Regions from separate parts of the Irregularibacter muris genome, predicted to be linked through region 3. Evidence: predicted binding sites of a transcription regulator. Region 3 holds the regulator's gene; each other region holds the start of a gene.
What was found. The regulator Rex, encoded in region 3, represses fermentation and respiration genes when NADH is low (regulators of the CRP and FNR family bind a similar motif). The targets are predictions, from matches to a motif close to ATTGTTAANNNNTTAACAAT.

Region 1 (6,528 bases), on a different contig from region 3:
AGAATTTACTATGAATTAAAGTCTGAGGGGATTGATGTTGGAGAAACAGGGATTTACAATGTATTGAAACGAAATAATTTAACCCGAAAAAAACAACGCGTAGAATATTCTAAGTATAAAATACCTCCTAGGGGTATCAAGGGGAGAAAAGAAAAAGCAGCACTTCATCTTATTGATCCAAAAGAGGCATATCCAGGCTACTTGGTCATTCAAAGAATTGATTATATAGGAACTTTTGAGGGCATTGGCAAGATCTATCAGTATTGTTTTTACGACACCTATTCAAAATGGGGCGAGATAAAGTTATATAATAAAAAACATGATATCGGTATTTGGGAATATTTTGAACAAAAATTAGCCTATTTATTAGAAACTTTCAATTTAGATATAAAAAATCTGATTACTGCAAAAGAAAGAGAATTCTTACCATACTTTGTCAAGGGAGATAAATATAACAAAATTATTGATGCCTATAATATTCATCATCTATTTATTCCTTATGAAGAGTCAGAAGTATTTGATGATATAGTAGAGTTTAATGAGTTTTTGGTTACAGAATTTTATAATAAAATTCTCTTAAATGAAAAACTGAATTCCTTTATGAAGGTGGAGAATGCATTAAATCACTTTATAAGAGAATACAATTTTACCAATAAAACTTCTCAGGGACCAAGTGCGGGCAAGACACCTGCTGAAATAGTTCTTGAAAGAGCAATGGAAAAAGGGACGGATTTGGATGCATTACCTCTTTGGCTTCTGGCTTTAATTAATTCCCCAAGACGAGGTGTTAGAGATGAATAAGGCAGATTGTAGGATTGGAGTTATAGGAGGGGGCCTTTCTGGTTTAGTAATGGCTGAAGGCCTTCAAAGAAAAGGATACCATGATGTGACCCTTCTGGAAAAAGATGTACGTCTAGGGGGAAAATTACATACAATTACTTATAAGGGAAAATCCTATGAATTAGGAGCTATTTTTGGTCTCCCTTCCTATTCAAGGCTTACAGCATTGATGGATAGATTAAATATTAAAGCAGACGGACCTCAATTATCTCGGACCAATTATAATGCTGAGGGCAAAAAAATAATGCCCATACCTAGGAAGGATTTACATGGATTTGTAGAGGAACTAAAACGGTTGCCTCAAGTGCTGGATGGATATGAATCCCTGAAAAGTCCAAAGATTAAAGATATAGAACCTGCACTGATGCTCCCCTTTTCTAAATGGTGTGATATGCATTGTTTTAATGTTTTAAAAACTGTCTATCTCCATTATTTTACTATCTTTGGGCTGGGAGATATTGAGGAAGTTCCTGCTTTATATGTCCTCAGAATCTTGAATGATGAGCATTTAATGTCTTTTATGGAAATTCCACAATTCTATACATGGAAAAGAGGAGTTTCTATATTGGCTGAAAGTTTAGGCAGTAGGATTAAAGACATTCGATTAGGGCAGAAAGTGACGGATATCACCCTATCTGATGATGATACCTTGTGGGTAAGGACACCCTTTGAAAAAATTCAATTTGATCAGGTGATTATAACAGCACCACTAGATAACTTTTCTCAGTTGGACTTATGGGATGAAGAAATGAAGAACTATTTACAAAGCATAAAGTATCAAAATTTTAATGTATATTCTTTTATTGTAGAGAATGTTCCTAAGGGCTGTGGTTGTATATTAGAAAATTTATCCCTCAGTAGGCGGGGACATATTACCATATGGGACTCTAGATGGAATACTTCTCATCAAGAGGGGATGGTCATTCTTTATGCATATAGTCCTCTTCATAGCTATAAGTCATCTCCCTTAGATAAGATAAAGGATGATCTGGCAAGATTAAAAATAAAAAAACCAAGATTATATCAAGTGAAACAATGGAAACATTGTCCCTATTTAGATACTCATGTTTTGCAGCAAGGATTCTATGAAAAAATGGATGCTATGCAAGGAAAAAACAATATATTTTTAGCGGGAGAAATTATGAGTATGCTCTCTATAGAAAATTGTATTAAGTATTCGGAATATTTATTAGAGGAGTTTTTTTAACAAAATATATCGTAAAATCTTCCTAAGCATGATGCTTAGGAAGATTTTTTATTCTTTCTATTAAGAATTTTACTCATTTTGATAATTATTTTACCTTTGAGACTTGTTAACATTATTTTTCCATATAACGTCTGCAGGTTTAGTTAAAAGAGACATGTTTAAAGAAATAGTGTAATGATAACTTGAAAGATAATCAGTGTAAGGATTGGGATTTAAAGGCTTTGAAATTTTGACAGATTTTTCTATTTTATTTAAAATAATATTGACATAATAATAACAATATCTAAAAGCTATTTTGTATCTAGCTACTCTATCACAATAATATTTACTTTTCAATGGGAGAAGGTATTTATTCTATGCAGTATAGAGAGGTGGTGGAAAAATTCCTTAATTAATGATTTATAGCTATACAGGCAATATATTGTTTGTGAAGGGGGGATTTTATGTTTACATTTAATTATGCAGAGGGAGCAACTTTATTTTCTGCCTGGGGAATGTGGTTTGTAGTTTTTGCTGTTTTATTTCTGTTTAATGAATTTTCCAGAAGATCAAAAATAGGTGCGTTTATCAGCTTTATATTGCTACCGATATTTTTATCTATACTTTGGTTTACAGTTTTAAAAGAAAAAACTTATACCGATTGGTTCCACTTGGCAAAAGTTTATTCTGCTACAGCAGGATGTATTGGTTTCTGGGCCATAAGACATTATAAGAAAAGAGATAAAAATACAGGAAAAGTTTTATGGAGTCTTTCAGAAAAAAAGTTTGCCCTTATTTTTCCACCGCTTATTCTTGCCATTAATATTATAGAAGCTGTAGCTCGTGATTTTCAAATAGGGAATCTTGGACTTATGAAAGAATTCTTTGAAGGCGAAATCATGATGAGTGGGGCATGGAATTACATGAATGGAATTGCGGGGATACTTAATATTATAACCATTACTGGATGGTTTGGAATTGTTATTCGAAAGAAAACTGCCAAGGATAAAAGTATGGATATGCTATGGCCGGATATGATGTGGTTTTGGATAATTGCCTATGATTTGTGGAATTTTGCATATACTTATAATTGTTTGCCCGGTCATTCATGGTATTGTGGTTTTGCATTATTATTGGCGCCCACCTTGTGTGCCTTCACATTAGGAAAGGGCGCATGGCTTCAGCATAGAGCTCATACCTTAGCTATTTGGTGCATGTTTGCACAAACTTTTCCACTTTTTCAGGATCAAGGAAAGTACCAAGTCATGTCAACATATAATCCTGATATTTACTTTGTAGTAAGTTTTGCTGCTTTAATTGCGAATATCGCCGTGTTTGCATACATGATTTATAAGGTGATGGCTACAAAAAGAAATCCCTATATGGGAGAATTATATATTGATTTACCAAAATATCAAAGGGTTAAAGCCCTTGGAGAAGCTTCCATACTTGATATTGAAACTTCCCATCAGTAAAACAAAAAATTTACCCCTCACCAATCTTGGGGAGGGGTATTTATCGTGTAATCAATCTCTAAATAATGAGAGTATAGATTTGCTTAATTCTTTGGGTTATTTTACATTTAGGATAGATTTACACAAATAATATAATGAAATCTAGAAGTATAACGAAATTAATCTCTATAGGGAAATAAGGAAAAATTTTAATAAAAGATACGCAATGCGGTTACTAAGGGGATGAAAACTGTCGCAATTCATGAAGGGGTATAGTTCTAAAGCAATTATGAAATCTTCTTTTTAACTTTTTTTAATTGTAAACTATACTTGAAACAATTAATACTCAAATCACGGAATATCAATACCTTCAAATCTTTGACAGCCTTTTTTATTGTCGATACAATGGATTTGACAAAACAATAACAATGAATTTAAGGGGAGGGTGTAAAGGATGGAAAATTTTAAGGTCATAGAAATTAAGCAAAGCGTATTTGAGGATAACAATAAACAAGCAGAGCTTTTAAGGCAAAGACTTAAAAAGGATAAAACTTTTTTATTAAATTTGATGTCATCTCCAGGATCAGGTAAGACCAGCACGGTTTTAAGAACTATTGAAGCTTTACAAAAAGAAATAAACATCGGCGTTTTAGAAGCAGATATTGATTCGGATGTAGATGCCAATGCCGTTTATAAAACCGGGACAAAAGTCATTCAGTTACATACAGGAGGTATGTGTCATTTAGATGCGGATATGACAAAACAAGGGATAGACCAATTGGGAATAGAGGGGATTGATTTTGCGATTTTAGAAAATGTAGGGAATTTAGTATGTCCCGCTGAATTTGATACTGGTGCATCTAAAAATGCTATGATTTTAAGTGTGCCAGAAGGGGATGACAAGCCCTTAAAATATCCTTTAATGTTTTCCCAAGTAGATATATTGCTCATTAATAAGATTGATGTCTTAGATTATTTTGATTTTGATATAGAGGCAGTAAAGGAGCGGGCGAAAAAACTAAATCCGGATATTGAGATTATTCCAATATCTGCAAAGACAGGAAAAGGAATAGAGGAGTGGGCAAATTGGCTTCATACTGAAATTGAAAAATGGCAAGAAGACTAAATATCATTCTATTCATGTAGGGGGGAAATCAATGGGAAAAGAAAAAGTGCTACAACTTGCCAATCATATTGGGGGCAAAAAACATGGTTCAAAATCATCTTATACCTTTCAAGATCCAGAATATATGATTTTAGAACCTGTTGTTACAGATGAGATGGCAGAGATTGGGCTTTGTTTAGAATTCCGCAATCCTAAGAGTGCAGAAGAAATAGCTAAATTATGTGATCGATCTATAGAAGACGCTGAAAAAGTTTTGTGGGAATTGGCAGAGGCAGGGGTATGTTTTGTGAATAAAAGGGATGACGTTGATAAATACTGGTTTGATACTTGGGTGCCAGGGGTTATGGAAATGATGGCGAATAATCTAGAAAACGTTAAAAAGTATCCCCAAATTGCAGAAGCTTTTGAAGCCTATGGAAGAGTAAGAGGATCTAAGACAGCAGGTGCTTTCCCTGTGGGCAAAGGACTTATGAGAGTTATTCCTATTGAAACAGCAATTGATGGGGAGACGAGAAGGGCTTCCTATGAAGAAGTTTCAAAATATCTAAATGAAAGCAAGGTATTCTCGGTTTCCGATTGTGCTTGCCGTACATCTAGAGAAATTATGGGTGAAGGCTGTGGGCATTTAAAGGAAGAGATGTGTATCCAATTAGACCATGCCGCTGAATACTATATTCGTACCGGGAGAGGAAGAGCGATTACTCGAGAAGAAGCCTTTGAAATTATAAGTAAAGCTGAGGAAAATGGACTAATGCATCAAATACCTAATGTAGATGGTGTAGGAAAAACCCACGCAATCTGTAATTGCTGTGGATGTAGCTGTTTCTCTTTAAGAACAGCTAATATGTTTTTGAACAATGATATGGTACGTTCAAATTATGTTTCACAAGTGGATGTAGAAAAATGTGTGGCTTGCGGAGAGTGTGTAGAAATATGTCCGGTTAATGCCCTGAAATTAGGACAAAAACTATGTGAAGAAGCACAAGTTATTGAGACAAGGATGGACTTACCATCTAATTCAAAATGGGGACCAGAGAAATGGAATCCTGACTATCGTATAAATAGAAAAAACGTTTTGGATAGTGGAACAAGTCCTTGCATAACCCAATGTCCAGCCCATATTCCTATTCAAGGCTATATTAAACTGGCTTCCCAAGGAAGATATGCAGAAGCTTTGGAACTGATTAAAAAGGAAAATCCTTTTCCAGCAGTATGTGGACGAATATGTCCTAGATCTTGTGAATCTGTATGTACTAGAGGCGATGTAGATGAACCAATTGCTATTGATGAAATTAAAAAGTTTATCGCACAACAGGATTTATATGGGGATATTCGATATATACCGAAAAAGAGGCATGATTATAAAAACAAAATTGCCATTGTAGGTGCTGGACCTTCAGGACTTTCCTGTGCATACTATTTATCAATAGATGGCTATGATGTAACGGTATTTGAAAAGCACAAAGCCCTTGGAGGTATGTTAACCCTTGGAATCCCTTCCTATCGTTTGGAAAAAGATGTGGTAAATGCGGAGATTAATATATTAAAGGAGTTAGGGGTTAAATTTAGAACTGGAGTAGAAGTAGGAAAGGATATTACTTTAGACCAATTAAGACAACAAGGCTATGAGGCTTTTTATCTTGCTATTGGTGCTCAAAAAGGTAGAAAATTAGGTATTGAGGAAGAAAAGGTAAAGGGAGTTATTTCAGGGGTAGACTTTCTCTTAGATGTTAGTCTAGGAAATAATGTAGACATCAATGGAGAGGTCCTAGTAATCGGGGGAGGAAATGTTGCAATAGATGTGGCTAGAACAGCTACGAGAACTGGTGCCTCAAAGGTTGAAATGTACTGTCTAGAAAATAGAGAGGAAATGCCTGCCCTTGGAGAAGAGGTTGATGAGGCGATAGCAGAGGATATAAGGA
Region 2 (6,528 bases), on a different contig from region 3:
ATATTTTTCTTTCCTTTTTTCGCTTATGGGTAGTGATTGCTCATTTTCTACTCGATCAATTTCTATTTCATAAGTTTTCTCTATTAATTCTAAGTTGTTTTCCTTAACGTTTCCATTCCACTTTCTTTCTGGTGCTTTGATATCTTCTCCTGCTATAGCAGCTTTTAACATAACCATAGCACGCAATGCATCCTCTGGACATAGGGTATTACAGCATAATACTTCATTTTCAATTCCAGCTTCAGATTTATTGTGATCTACCATGTATTTTACGTGTTCGTTTCCTACCACAAGTGCTCCTTGTACTGCACAGAAGGACATTCCCACAACAGGTATTCCTCTCATACCGATTTGTTCAATATGGCTTACAAAGTCAATGTGATTGTTTCCAAAACCTTCAGTCGTTACAAAAGCTCCCTCTACATCTAAAGCTTCCACAATCATACCTAGTCTTTCAGATACATAGAATTTCTCTGCATTAATTTGTGGGCTTCCTACAAAGATCACTGCACAAAGATCAACTTCTGGATCATTCATAGCTTCTAATACTAAAGGCTCTCTCCAATAATGTCTGGAGTTTTCTTTAGAAGCAGGACCTATACAAGTCAGTGCATGAATTCCTCCATCTAGGACTTCTAATGGGTTTAAGACTACAGGTATGTTCCCTAAGTCAACATTAGGTTTTCCACCTAGTACACCTACTGGCTCTACAGGTAAAATCAAATTATCATGCATAGCTCCTTGACCCATAATTTCTTTAACAATTACAACTTTTTTCTTGCCGGGTCTTCTATATTGCTCGATTGTCTCTGTTTCTACTACTAAGCTTTCATCATCCAATTTCTTTAGAGCTTCTCTAATTTCTTGGGTGATGAAATCAGTAACCTTATGGGCAGCTAAGGGACCTGGTCTTTCCATGTTGGTGTGTTCTTTGATGACCACTTCTGTTTTAATGAAGATGTCTCCCTTATCAGGTGCTCCTGGTCTATTCCACATGATATTTTCTTCTAAAATGCCTTCGGAAGAACCAAACTCACCAATCTGTACTCCACCCTCATCTGTTCCAGTAACCATCATGATGACGCCATCTAATACTCTTGTTACGCCAGTACCTAATTTGCTGTCTCCTTCTTTTGTTGCAATAGGCTGAACGTCCATAATAGTTTCACTATATTGGTTATATTTATCCGGAGTGATGATATCAAACTTAATGGATACTACAAGGTCACTAACCTTTACTGCATCGTCACAAATATCTTCCCGAATATATAGAGTAGTGCCTTCAATTTTTGTTTCTGGTCCTACCTCTACTTTGTCAATTTTGTAATGCTTCTTCATTAATTCTCTTACTTTTTTGTCTTGTACTATAGCTTCTTCTTTTTCGGTATCTTTAGCTACTTCAACCACTTGAGCTTCTTGTGCTGCTGGAGCCTGAGCCATTGGAGCTACTGGTCCTGCACCATATCCCATGGGAATTTCTAAGTTGATATCCTTCCCTTCTCCAATATGGATTTTAAGAACTCCTGCATTACCATTCATAGCCACGGGCTGGGAAGCAGTTTGTACAGCAGGAGTTGCTTGAATTTCTTCTACCTCTACTACTTCTTCCTCTTTTGCACTTTCCATAGCTTTTACGCCTTCTAATAAATCTGGACTAAGAGGAGTTAGGGAGTCTATCGTTTCTTTTAGTGTTGCCCCTAATACCTCACCAATTTTCAAGCAATTTTCAGGAATAGTTAATAGGCCTGAATCTTCTAAATCTGGGAAAATTACTGGATCTTCTAAATCATCAGCAGAAATCACTTTCCCTACCTCTGTTCTACAACATACTACCGCATAATCCATTTTGTGTTGTTCTGCAGTTTCTGGAGTAATAGACATTGAAATACCTCCTTTATTTTCATAAAAATAATTATTTGTCTTTGATTTTTCTTATTAGTCTTTGACCTGCGGCTCGTAGAACATGATCTGTATGGTGATAGGTTGGTACTCCTAACCTAGGAGTAACTGTCATTACAGTGTTCGTTCAGTCCCCGCAGCTACCGACAAGAACAGCTTCGGCACCTTTTTTCTTTAAACTTATAAGTGTTTGTGCTTGCCCTGGGCAAATTCCGGGCAATTCACATCGATATCTCCCATTGACTTCTACCATTCTCTTACATCTTTCCTGGGCAACAACTTCTCCACCCATGGATTCTACCACTTCCTGTAATCGATCTTCTTGAGCACCACATTCACAGGCCAATATGCCAAATTTACGTTTATCTTGTGGGAAAGGCATGGCTACAAGTACGCCCCCAAGTGTTTTAGTGACAGGGCTATTTTCCTTTCCTCGACTACCGGTAAAGGGTCCGCCTAAAACAATTTCTCCATGGGGCTCTATATAACCCCCTGCTGCTTTAATTAATTCAATCACGGGGTAGCCTATAGGCACATCCATAGAGGTCAATCCATCTCTTGCATCCTTTACCCGTCCACCAATGGTAACGTCTTTATCTATTACAGGTTTTCTAGCCTCTATGGCTAAAGCTATATTTTTTGCTGTTTCCACATTTTGTACAATGGCATTGGCGCTACTTGGCAATTGGCCAGGTTTTAATTCCACTCCCAGGAGCTCTCGAATAACTACCCTTTCATCCCCTGATGGGTATAAATCCGGAAGATATTTTATTTCTATAGCTTCTTTTCCGATATTTTGTTTTAAAACATCAATGGTATCTTTATGTTTAGGCTTAATAGCAATTATTCCATGGGATGCTTCTGTGATTTCCATAATATATTTTAGTCCATTGACAATATTTTTTGCCTCTACATCAAGGTAATGGACATTATGTTTTAATATGGGTTCACATTCCGCTGCATTGATAATCGCATACCCACCAGATATTTTGGTTTTGAGTTTAACATGGGTAGGAAATCCTGCACCTCCTGCACCTACTATACCAGCCTCCATGATGGCTTCCAGCTTGTCATTGGTTTCTTTAATGGGTAGATAATCTTTAGATTGCTTTTCTTCAGCCTCTATGAGGATTTCATTTTCATTAACAGATTTCACCCTTCCATTGACGCTACTGTGGATAAAGGCACCTAAACCTTCAGGTTCTGCAATTTTTTCTCCCCTTTTCACCTCGTCCAATTCTTTGACTATAGGCTTGCAGGGGGCTCCCACGTGTTGTTTCAAAGGAAAACGGAATTCCATCTTGAATTCACCTCCTTTTATCTGAATTTATTTTATTTGTATTAGTTTGGATTTTCACAATTATAAATATGCAATAACCATGCCAAGTACGATATGTTTTAAATAAAATAACGCATTCCCGCTAATTTCAATGGAATGCGTTTTTCTATAAATATTTTCTATAGGATAAAAATATCTCCTGTGTCAAATTATTGACATAAATTCATAGTACATCTTTTTGGTATTTTTTCTAAAAGGTGTGTTATTCTGGTTAGCAGGCTACTTTACTGTAAAGAAAAGCATGACCCTTCTTTTTGTCAGATTTTTGACATCCTTCTAAAATGTTGACATTGTTATTATTTATTCAATACCATATTGGCTTAATTTATAATAAAGTGTACTTCTAGGTATGTTTAAGATTTCTGCTGCTCTTTTTTTATTGCCTTTCACTAAAGTCATTACTTCTTGAATTATTGAAATTTCAGTCTTCCTAAGGGTTTTTTCTAAATCATATTCTTGGGGTTCTCCCTCGGGATTATTTTTTCTCTTCTTTATATTCTTAATAATCTCTTCTGGCATAAGCTCCTTGGTAATATGATTATTTGTTGACAATACGACCAATCTTTCCATTGTATTCTTGAGTTCTCTAATATTTCCCTTCCATTCATAATCGGTAAGTATTCTTAATACTTCGGGTGAAATAGATAGAATATTACGCTGGTGAACCTTAGTAAATTCCTTTATAAAGCGATGGATCAGCAAAGGAATATCTTCTCTTCTTTCTCTTAAAGGAGGTAATTTAATGGATACTACATTTAGTCTATAGTAAAGATCCTCCCGGAAGGTTCCCTCCTCCATCATTTTTTCAAGATTCTGATTGGTCGCTGCAATAATGCGGGCATTTACTTTAAAGGACTTTTCCCCTCCCACAGGATGTACCATTCCATCCTGTAATACTCTCAGTAGTTTGGCCTGCATATCAATGGGCATTTCCCCGATTTCATCTAGAAAGATGGTTCCTTGGTCAGCCAATTGAAATTTTCCCTTTTTCCCCTTGGTCAAGGCTCCTGTGAAGGCTCCTCCTTCATAGCCAAAGAGTTCACTTTCTAGCAAATTGCTAGGTATAGCGCTACAGTTTATAGCAATAAAGTCACCTTTTCTTGCACTTTCTTGATGGATAGCCCGGGCAAATACCTCTTTACCTGTCCCACTTTCCCCTGTAATAAGGACGTTCACACTGGCTTTAGCTACCTGCTGGGCTAAGATAATAGCTTCTGTTAGCTTTTTGCTTTTGCCAATGATGCCCCCCAATTGGTATTGATCCTCTGTTATTTTCCTATATTCTTTCTCCAAAAACTCTACCCTATTTGTTGCCTCTTCTAGTTCCATGGATAATTGGATGATTTCTGTAATGTCCCTTTCTGAAGAAACTGCTCCTACTAATTGCCCTTCACTCCATAGGGGTTTGGCTGATATGGCCACATAGGTATCCTTTCTAGGGGAATGAGTAACATTTTCCACTGGTTCTCCACTTTTTATGACCATATCTAATAATGCTGTGGGGAAATAATCACTTAATTTTTTTCCCAGTAGTTCTTCTGCCTCTACTCCGTATACTCGTTCAGCACTATTGTTCCAAAAAGTCACTATTCCGTCCTCATCAATCACACAAACTCCTTCATGTAATCGGTCTAGGATAGTTCTCAATTGTTGGCTGAGTTCTTCTGTCTTTTTATAATAGGTATCCCTTAAGCTTATTGTATCTATCATACCTATAATTTTCTTGCCATCCCATATGGGCAAACTTCCTATGCCTTTAGCCACCATAAAATCTCGAGCTTCTTTTACTGGTTTTTGGGGGGAGAAAAGATATACATTTTTTCTCATGTGTTTCTCCACCGATTGATGTAAATCTACTTTCTGTCTGATCATATCCCCAATATCCGAATAGGTGATAATCCCCTTTACTTCTTCCCTATCTCCATGGGACATAAGAATAAGGGCTTCATTTCTTTTTTTTATTGCCATTTCATTCCACACTTCAAATAATGTGGCATTGGTTCCTACTTTTATTAAGTCCGTATCCATAATGTCTTCGGCGGTTAACTTAATAATTTGATTGAGAATCATAGGAAAACTCCTTTAAATAGTTTTGGAATACAAAATCTTTTCTTTGTTTTCATTATAACAGATGTTTTATAAAAAACTAGACAACAAAAAAACAATCTAAAAAGATTGCTTTGATTATATCTCTTGGTCGCATTGACAGGAGATTACTCCAAATTTTTGCTTGCCTTTCATTAGGATAGAACCTACATAAAACATGAAGCAATCCCTGCCTGAGATGGAGAATAAAACAAACTCTCCATCTATCTAACACAATAAATTGCTTTACAACTTATTTAAAAATTGTTTTAATTTATAATAGACGTCTTGGTCCCCTACCACGACAATGGTATCTCCAACTTCTAAGGTATACTTGGGTCCTGGGGAGATAATCATCTGTTCTCCTCTTTTTATGGCGATAATGGTGCCGCCGGTTTTTTTCCAGAATTCTACTTCTGCAATGGTTTTGCCTGCCTCTTTATAGGAAGATTCAATGTCAATTTCAAAGGGGTTGTAGGGATTGATATGTTTTAGATTATCACTATATTCAATAAGATTATGTACCATATCCCATAGATTAATATCCATTTTCTTTTTTTCTTCTAATAAATTTCTTAATTCCTTTTTAATACTGGCTAAAGAATGTTTCCCTTTATATTTTTCTATAAATTCATAGGCTAAATCCTTTGATAAAATAATAACGCCGCTTCCTTGGCTGACTTTAACTACTCCCCCCTCTGCTAAAAGGGCTAGAGACCTTCTAATGGTTTCCGGCGATACATTATATAGACTAGCTAAGGTAGATCTGCCGTATATTCTTTCTCCTACTGTAAATTCTCCCTGTACAATTCTATGGGACATATCCAAAGCAATTTGGGTATATCTAGATAATCCTCCCATAATCGTCACCTTCATTCCTATTATATTTTGCACAAGTAAAGTAACAACTATATTTTATTATATAAGTTGTCGATTGTCAATTTTCTTTATTTTTCTGGGGCTATAACTTATGTTCCCTATTTTAAATAAAAACTATGTCTTTTTACTCTATATATTCTACCACAATTCTCCTAGAAGGGGATATCCTTTCTTTTCACACAAAAAAAGCACTACATTTCTGTAGTACCTTTAATCCTTCACACTTTCTTCTATTTCTTCTTTTTCCACTGATTCCATTTTAGAGATGGATACCTCATAGGCTATTTTATTTTCTACCTCTCCATTGGGATATTTTTTTTGGTATT
Region 3 (6,528 bases):
TCCTATTTTAATGACGATTGGTGCAGGGGTTGCGGGATTTATCTTATATTAGAAAAAGTCTAAGCCCGGTAAAAGCAGGGTTGTGATCGGTGGATTCCCATTTGTCCCTGTTATAAGGCTAAGAGTTTGTAAGCTCATTACAGGCCTAGTCAAAACTCGTTTCACTCGAATACTTGACTAGGCCTATCTTTTACTTCACGAATAAACCCTAAGCCTCTACACAAAACAAATTTTTCATTCAGCTATCACAACGCAAGTCAATTTAACCTAATTTCCATAGTTTTCCAATGTATATTTTTATCCTTCCTGCATTTCTTCTAGAATTATCATATCTTCTTCCCAATTGGCTATATATTCTTTCAGACGAAGTTTAGCATCTTCATATTCCTTAGTTACTGTAAGAGCATTGTCCCCATCCTCATAAAAATTTGGTTGACACATCAGGGATTCAAAATCTTCTATTTGGCCTTCTAAGGATTCAATTTCTTTTTCCAGTCCACTAATTTTTTGTCTTTGTTCTTTGAGTAATTTTTGATTTGCCCGTTCTTTTTTTCGTTCTTGTTTTAATTGGGTTTTATTGATTATAGGCTGAATTTCCTGAGCCTCCTGTAATAACTGTTGTTGTTTTTTCTTTTCAAGATAATATTGGTAGTTCCCTAGATACTCTTGAATTTTTTCTTCCTTCATTTCAAAGATTTTATTGGTCACCTTATTTAAAAAATACCGATCATGGGAGATGACCAATAAAGTGCCTTTATACTGCATGAGGGCATCTTCCAAGACTTCCTTAGTCGCAATATCAATATGATTGGTAGGCTCATCCATAAGGAGGAGATTGGCCTGGGATAGCATGAGTTTGGCCAAAGCTACTCTGCTTTTTTCTCCCCCGGAAAGGGTGGAAATACTTTTGAAAACATCGTCCCCTGAGAATAAAAAGGCACCTAAGACATTTCTAATCTCTGTCTGAAGGGCAGTAGGTTTTACCTGCCATACTTCTTCGATTATGGTATTATTTTCATCCAAAGAGGTTTGCAATTGATCATAATAGGCTGGATAGACGTGGGAACCGAGGATAACCTCTCCTTCATCACCAGTCAATTCTCCCAAAATAATCTTAAAAAGAGTAGATTTGCCCACACCGTTAGGGCCAATGATACCAATGTGATCCCCTATAAAAATCTGAAAGTTTAGATCAGAAAAAAGTTTAAGTTCTCCAAAGGATTTAGAAAGCCCCTCTACTTTGAGAACATCTCTACCACTCTTTACTTGGGGTTCAAGGGTAAGATGAAGGGTAGGCAGCTGGGTCACAGGGGAATCTATTCTCTCCATTTTATCTAACATTTTTTGTCGGCTTTCTGCTTTTTTTATGCTCTTTTCTCGGTTGAAAGAACGAAATCGTTGAATGATTTCCTCCTGCCTTTTGATTTCTTTTTGTTGCTGTTCATATTGATGGGAGAGAACCTCAAGGGTTTTTCCCTTTTCTTTTACGTATTGGGAATAGTTTCCATTGTAGGTGTATAATTTATGATTTTCAATTTCAAATACTTGGGTGACAAGGGCATCTAAAAAATAGCGGTCATGGGAAATAATAAATAATGTGCTGGCATAACTTGATAAAAATCCCTCTAACCATTCTACGGTTTCCAAATCTAGAAAATTTGTAGGCTCATCTAGTAGCAGAATATCAGGCTCTTGTAATAGGAGCTTTCCTAGAGCAATCCTGGTTTTTTGACCCCCACTAAACTGGACAATTTGTTTGTCATAGTCTTGTTCTTCAAAGCCTAATCCCTTTAATATCCCACGAATTTGACTGGGATAGCCATAACCGTTTTGTTTTTCAAAATCCTCTTGCAAATGTCCATACTCTTCCATGAGAATGTGCATCTTTTCATCTTCTTCATTTTTACCAGCAGAGGAAATGTCTTGTTCCAGTTGACGAAGCTGTTTTTCCATGGCGATGAGGGGGACAAAGATCTCCATGATCTCTTCCCAAAGAGTATTTTTCTCATTTAAATCAAGGTGCTGAGAGAGATAGCCCATAGAGGTATTCCGAGGAGTAGTGCAACTTCCTTCGTCAGGGGCAAGCTCGCCGGCAATGATTTTGAAGAGCGTGGATTTACCGGCTCCATTTCTTCCTACCAGGGCTATACGTTCACCCCCATTAATTTGAAAACTAATATCATCTAAAATTGTATTTATTCCATAATTTTTTTTAATATTTTTGCAGCTTAGTATCATAGGAAATTCCTCCAGAAATATTCACAAATATTATTCATATTGTATCAAAAAATAGGGTATAAATAAATAGAATGAAAAAGCTGAAAAATTGACACGAACTTTAACAAATGATATAATAAAATCGTTAAAGTTTTATTAAAAACAAAATGGATGGAAAAATATACCAACCACGTCATAATATGGGGGGGAACAATATGGAAAGATCATCACACAAAGTTTCAATGGCTGTCATTAGAAGACTGCCAAAATATTATAGATATCTTGAGGGACTTCTAAAAAAAGATATAAATCGTATTTCCTCAAAGGAATTAAGTAGAATTATGGGATTGACCGCTTCCCAAATAAGACAGGATTTAAACTGTTTTGGAGGATTTGGGCAACAGGGATATGGATATAATGTGGCAGAATTACATAATGAGATCGCAAAGATACTTGGGCTGAATAAACACTATTCATCGGTTATTGTAGGAGCAGGTAACTTAGGGCAAGCAATTGCCAATTATTCAAACTTCCAGAGACAGGGTTTTGAATTAAAGGGAATGTTTGATATTAATCCTAAGCTCATTGGATTGCGTATTAGGGACGTAGAAATCCATGATATAGACAATATAGAAGGTTTTGTCAGAGAAAACGATATTGAAATAGGAATCATCGCCGTACCTTTAGAAAATGCTCAGGATATTGCAGATAAGCTAGTAGCAGGGGGAGTAAAAGGAATTTGGAATTTTGCACCCTTTGATGTGAAAGTGCCTGAAAATGTGGAGATTGAACATGTTCACTTAAGTGAGAGCTTATATACTCTTACTTATTTATTAAATGAAAAAGATATCTTAGAAAAAAAAGATTAATATTTTAAAAAAAGTATGGTCCTGACCTTCAGAACCATACTTTTTTAATTGCTTCTTACTTCCATTAAAAAAGGAACCTATATTCTAGGTTCCTGATGATTTACAATTAAATTATTTTACTGGATCAGAAGATAAAGCTTTTGTTGCTAAGTCAAAGAATTCTTTGACATGAATGGATGCACCAGTAATTGCATCAGCATGGCCTTCTTCGCTAGTATATTCGACAGCTGTTGGGTCTTGAATTTCAACTAAATATTTTTCAACTAATTCAGCTTGTTCATGCCACTCAGCACTAGCTCCGCCATTTTCTACCATACCATATTCACCAGATTTGGATTGAGTGATTTTGTCATCTCCACCATCTTTGAAAAGACCATTCCATGTAGCGTCAACGATTTTTCCATCTTTAACTTCTACATCTACTACATATTTCCAACCGGAATCGCCAAAATCAGCTTCTTCAGCATGGTATGTACCATCTTCTAATGAAGAAACGTCTACTTTTGCAGTTTCTTCTGCTGGTTGTTGTTCTTCATTATTTGCTGGTTCTTCTGTATCAGCAGGCTTAGAAGAGCATCCTACTACAAATGAAAATACTAATGCCAATACTGCTAATAACATTAAAGCTTTTTTCATGATTTTCCCCCTCAAAGGTATTATTTTGTTTGGCTCAATTGTTATTATATATACAATATATAATAAAATCAATAGGTTTTTTGAAAAAATATATAAGAAAATATATATGTTTAGTTGGATTAAAAAAATCAACGATTTATTATTGTTCTATGAGAAAATCCCGGTTTATTTGAAAAATAAACCGGGATTTTGCATACCTTTTATAAGCAATATTAAATTGATAATGATTTGTTAAGATTCAAAGTAGCCTGTAAAGGAAAAAGGAAGGAATACTTACCTATAAGCCAAGGATTATTCACCTTATAATTGGGGATTTCCATAGCATTTTCTACATACTGGGATGTAATGATCATTTCCTCCTATTTGGATTTGTTCCCCAGTATAAAGGGGCTTTCCATCCAGTACCCGAAGAACCATAGTGGCCTTTTTATTGCAAAACCAACAAATGGTTTTAATTTCTTCTATTTTGTCTGCATAAAGCAGTAAGGTTTCACTACCTTCAAATAGATGGTTTTGAAAATCATTTTTTAGACCATAAACAATGACAGGAATATCCATATAATCTACAATTTGCGTTAGCTCAAGCACTTGATCCTTAGTCAAAAATTGTCCTTCATCCACTAGGACGCAGTGGGGTGGATTGGCTTCTATGGTTTTTCTAAGGCTGGTACCCTTTCCAAAGGTATAGGCCTTACGTTTCAGACCTATACGGGAAGCAATATATCCTTCGCCAAAACGATTGTCTAGAGAAGAGGTAAAGAGGATAACGCTTTTTCCCTGCTCTTCATAATTATGAGCTATCTTTAATATCTCAATAGATTTTCCTGCATTCATAGTAGAATAGCGAAAATAAAGTTGAGCCATTTTTAAGCCTCCTGTATATAATCAGTTAAGAACGACATAAACCTATAAAATTATATCATGAAATGGGAAAGTTTGTCTTGTTTGCCAAGGGAAAAATTTTTCTATATTTGTAAAGAGAGAGAAGCAATTCCAATGATGATAATCCATAGTATTGTGGTAAAATAGAATAAAAAAGTGGAGGCAATTATGAAAGTTTATGCATTGGTAGGATCCAGTGGAACAGGAAAAAGCTATAAAGCTATGAGGGTATTAAAAGAACACGATATAGATATGATTATAGATGATGGACTATTGATCTTAGGAACAAAGGTGGTAGCGGGTTCCTCAGCAAAAAAAGAAAGAACAAAGATTGGGGCAATTAAGAGAGCCCTTTTCTCTGAAGAAGATCATATAAAAGATGCCCAGAAAGCAATAGCTCAATATCGTCCAACATCCATCCTGATCTTAGGAACATCTCAGGGCATGGTAAAAAAGATTCAAGAGAAATTAGAATTACCTCCCATCGGAAAATTTATTTTTATTGAGGAAATATCCCAAAAATGGGAGATGGAAAAGGCGAGGGATATTAGAAAAAGAGAGGGAAAACATGTTATTCCCGTACCTGCCTTTGAGGTGAAAAAACATTTTTCAGGCTATTTTTTAGATCCCTTAAAAATTTTTAGGAAAAATTCTGGAAATAAGCGGGAAGAAGTAGAGGAAAAAACAGTGGTACGTCCCACCTTTAGCTATCTAGGAAACTACACTATTGCAGACACTGTGATTAGTTCAGTAGTGCAATATATTGCCCTAGAGAATGAAGCCATCAAAAAAATAGGGAGAATCTATATTCACAGCCAGAGCAATGGGATGATTATTCAAGCAGACATTACGCTTCATTATGGAGTGATTATACCTGAGGTTGTAGAGGAGCTACAAAGGAAAATTACAAAAAAATTAGATTATATGACGGGACAAAATATATTAGAAGTAAACATATATGTAAGGAAGTAGTTTAGATAAATATAGAAATCAAGATTAATAAGGAGCAGAATAATGCATATAAAGGAATTTGATGAAGGGGTCATCATAAAAAATATTAAGTATTTTCACCCCATCCACACCTTTGAATGTGGACAATGTTTTCGGTGGGATAAGACAGAGGAAGATAGCTATATCGGAGTAGCCCATGATCGCGTATTGGAAGTAGCATTGCGAGACAAGGACCTACATATTTATAATATCAATCTAGAAGAATTTAACCATTTATGGATAGATTATTTTGATTTAAGAAGAGATTATGGAGCCATTCAAAGAGAACTAGCAAAGGACAAGACCTTAAAAAAGGCCATTCCCCACGGCCGAGGCATTAGGCTACTCAACCAGGATGAATGGGAGACCTTGGTTTCCTTTATTATATCCGCCAATAAAAATATACCCCATATAAAAATTATTATTAATCGTCTATGCGAAAATTATGGACAACCCATAGAATATAAGGGCAAAATCTACTATTCCTTTCCCAGAGCCCAGGACCTTCTGCATCTTTCGGTGGATGAAATAGCCCAGACCAAATGTGGCTATAGGGCAAAGTATATCCATAGGGCTATAGAAAAAGTAGGAAAGGAGGGCTTTGATCTTTATAAACTAAAAAATCTTTCCCAACCTGAGGCTAGAAAAGAGCTTTTGACTTTTTATGGTATCGGACCCAAAATTGCTGATTGTATACTCTTATTTTCCATGGGTAAATATGGAGCTTTCCCCACAGATGTGTGGGTGAAGAGGGTAATGGAGTTTTTTTACTTTGAAGAATCAGCTACCATGGGAGAAATTCAACAACTGGCTAGGGAAAAATGGGGAGAATGGGCAGGCTTTGCCCAACAATATTTGTTTTACTATGCAAGGGATAAAATAGGGCGACAGAGAGGATAGCTATTCTTTCCTTGAATTAACTGAATTTCAATTT

Region 1: a site for Rex is predicted at 2,309-2,328, ahead of NSA47_RS00805 (DUF5692 family protein). Genes of this name have one in related genera too.
Region 2: a site for Rex is predicted at 3,379-3,398, ahead of prdC (proline reductase-associated electron transfer protein PrdC). Genes of this name have one in related genera too.

The regions. Positions count from the first base shown of each region.
Region 1 covers NZ_JANKAS010000001.1:167,153-173,680, forward strand. The annotation lists gene NSA47_RS00795 (helix-turn-helix domain-containing protein) at 1-801, shown strand, start outside; gene NSA47_RS00800 (FAD-dependent oxidoreductase) at 794-2,047, shown strand; gene NSA47_RS00805 (DUF5692 family protein) at 2,491-3,501, shown strand; gene hypB (hydrogenase nickel incorporation protein HypB) at 3,935-4,606, shown strand; gene NSA47_RS00815 (FAD-dependent oxidoreductase) at 4,638-6,528, shown strand, end outside.
Region 2 covers NZ_JANKAS010000013.1:56,522-63,049, forward strand. The annotation lists gene prdA (D-proline reductase (dithiol) proprotein PrdA) at 1-1,881, opposite strand, end outside; gene prdC (proline reductase-associated electron transfer protein PrdC) at 1,913-3,220, opposite strand; gene NSA47_RS12525 (sigma 54-interacting transcriptional regulator) at 3,539-5,308, opposite strand; gene NSA47_RS12530 (GntR family transcriptional regulator) at 5,570-6,217, opposite strand; gene NSA47_RS12535 (single-stranded DNA-binding protein) at 6,413-6,528, opposite strand, start outside.
Region 3 covers NZ_JANKAS010000005.1:169,536-176,063, reverse strand. The annotation lists gene NSA47_RS07815 (chromate transporter) at 1-52, shown strand, start outside; gene NSA47_RS07810 (ABC-F family ATP-binding cassette domain-containing protein) at 298-2,238, opposite strand; gene NSA47_RS07805 (redox-sensing transcriptional repressor Rex) at 2,433-3,086, shown strand; gene NSA47_RS07800 (FMN-binding protein) at 3,198-3,722, opposite strand; gene NSA47_RS07795 (thymidine kinase) at 4,023-4,586, opposite strand; gene NSA47_RS07790 (Asp23/Gls24 family envelope stress response protein) at 4,773-5,576, shown strand; gene NSA47_RS07785 (DNA-3-methyladenine glycosylase family protein) at 5,619-6,494, shown strand.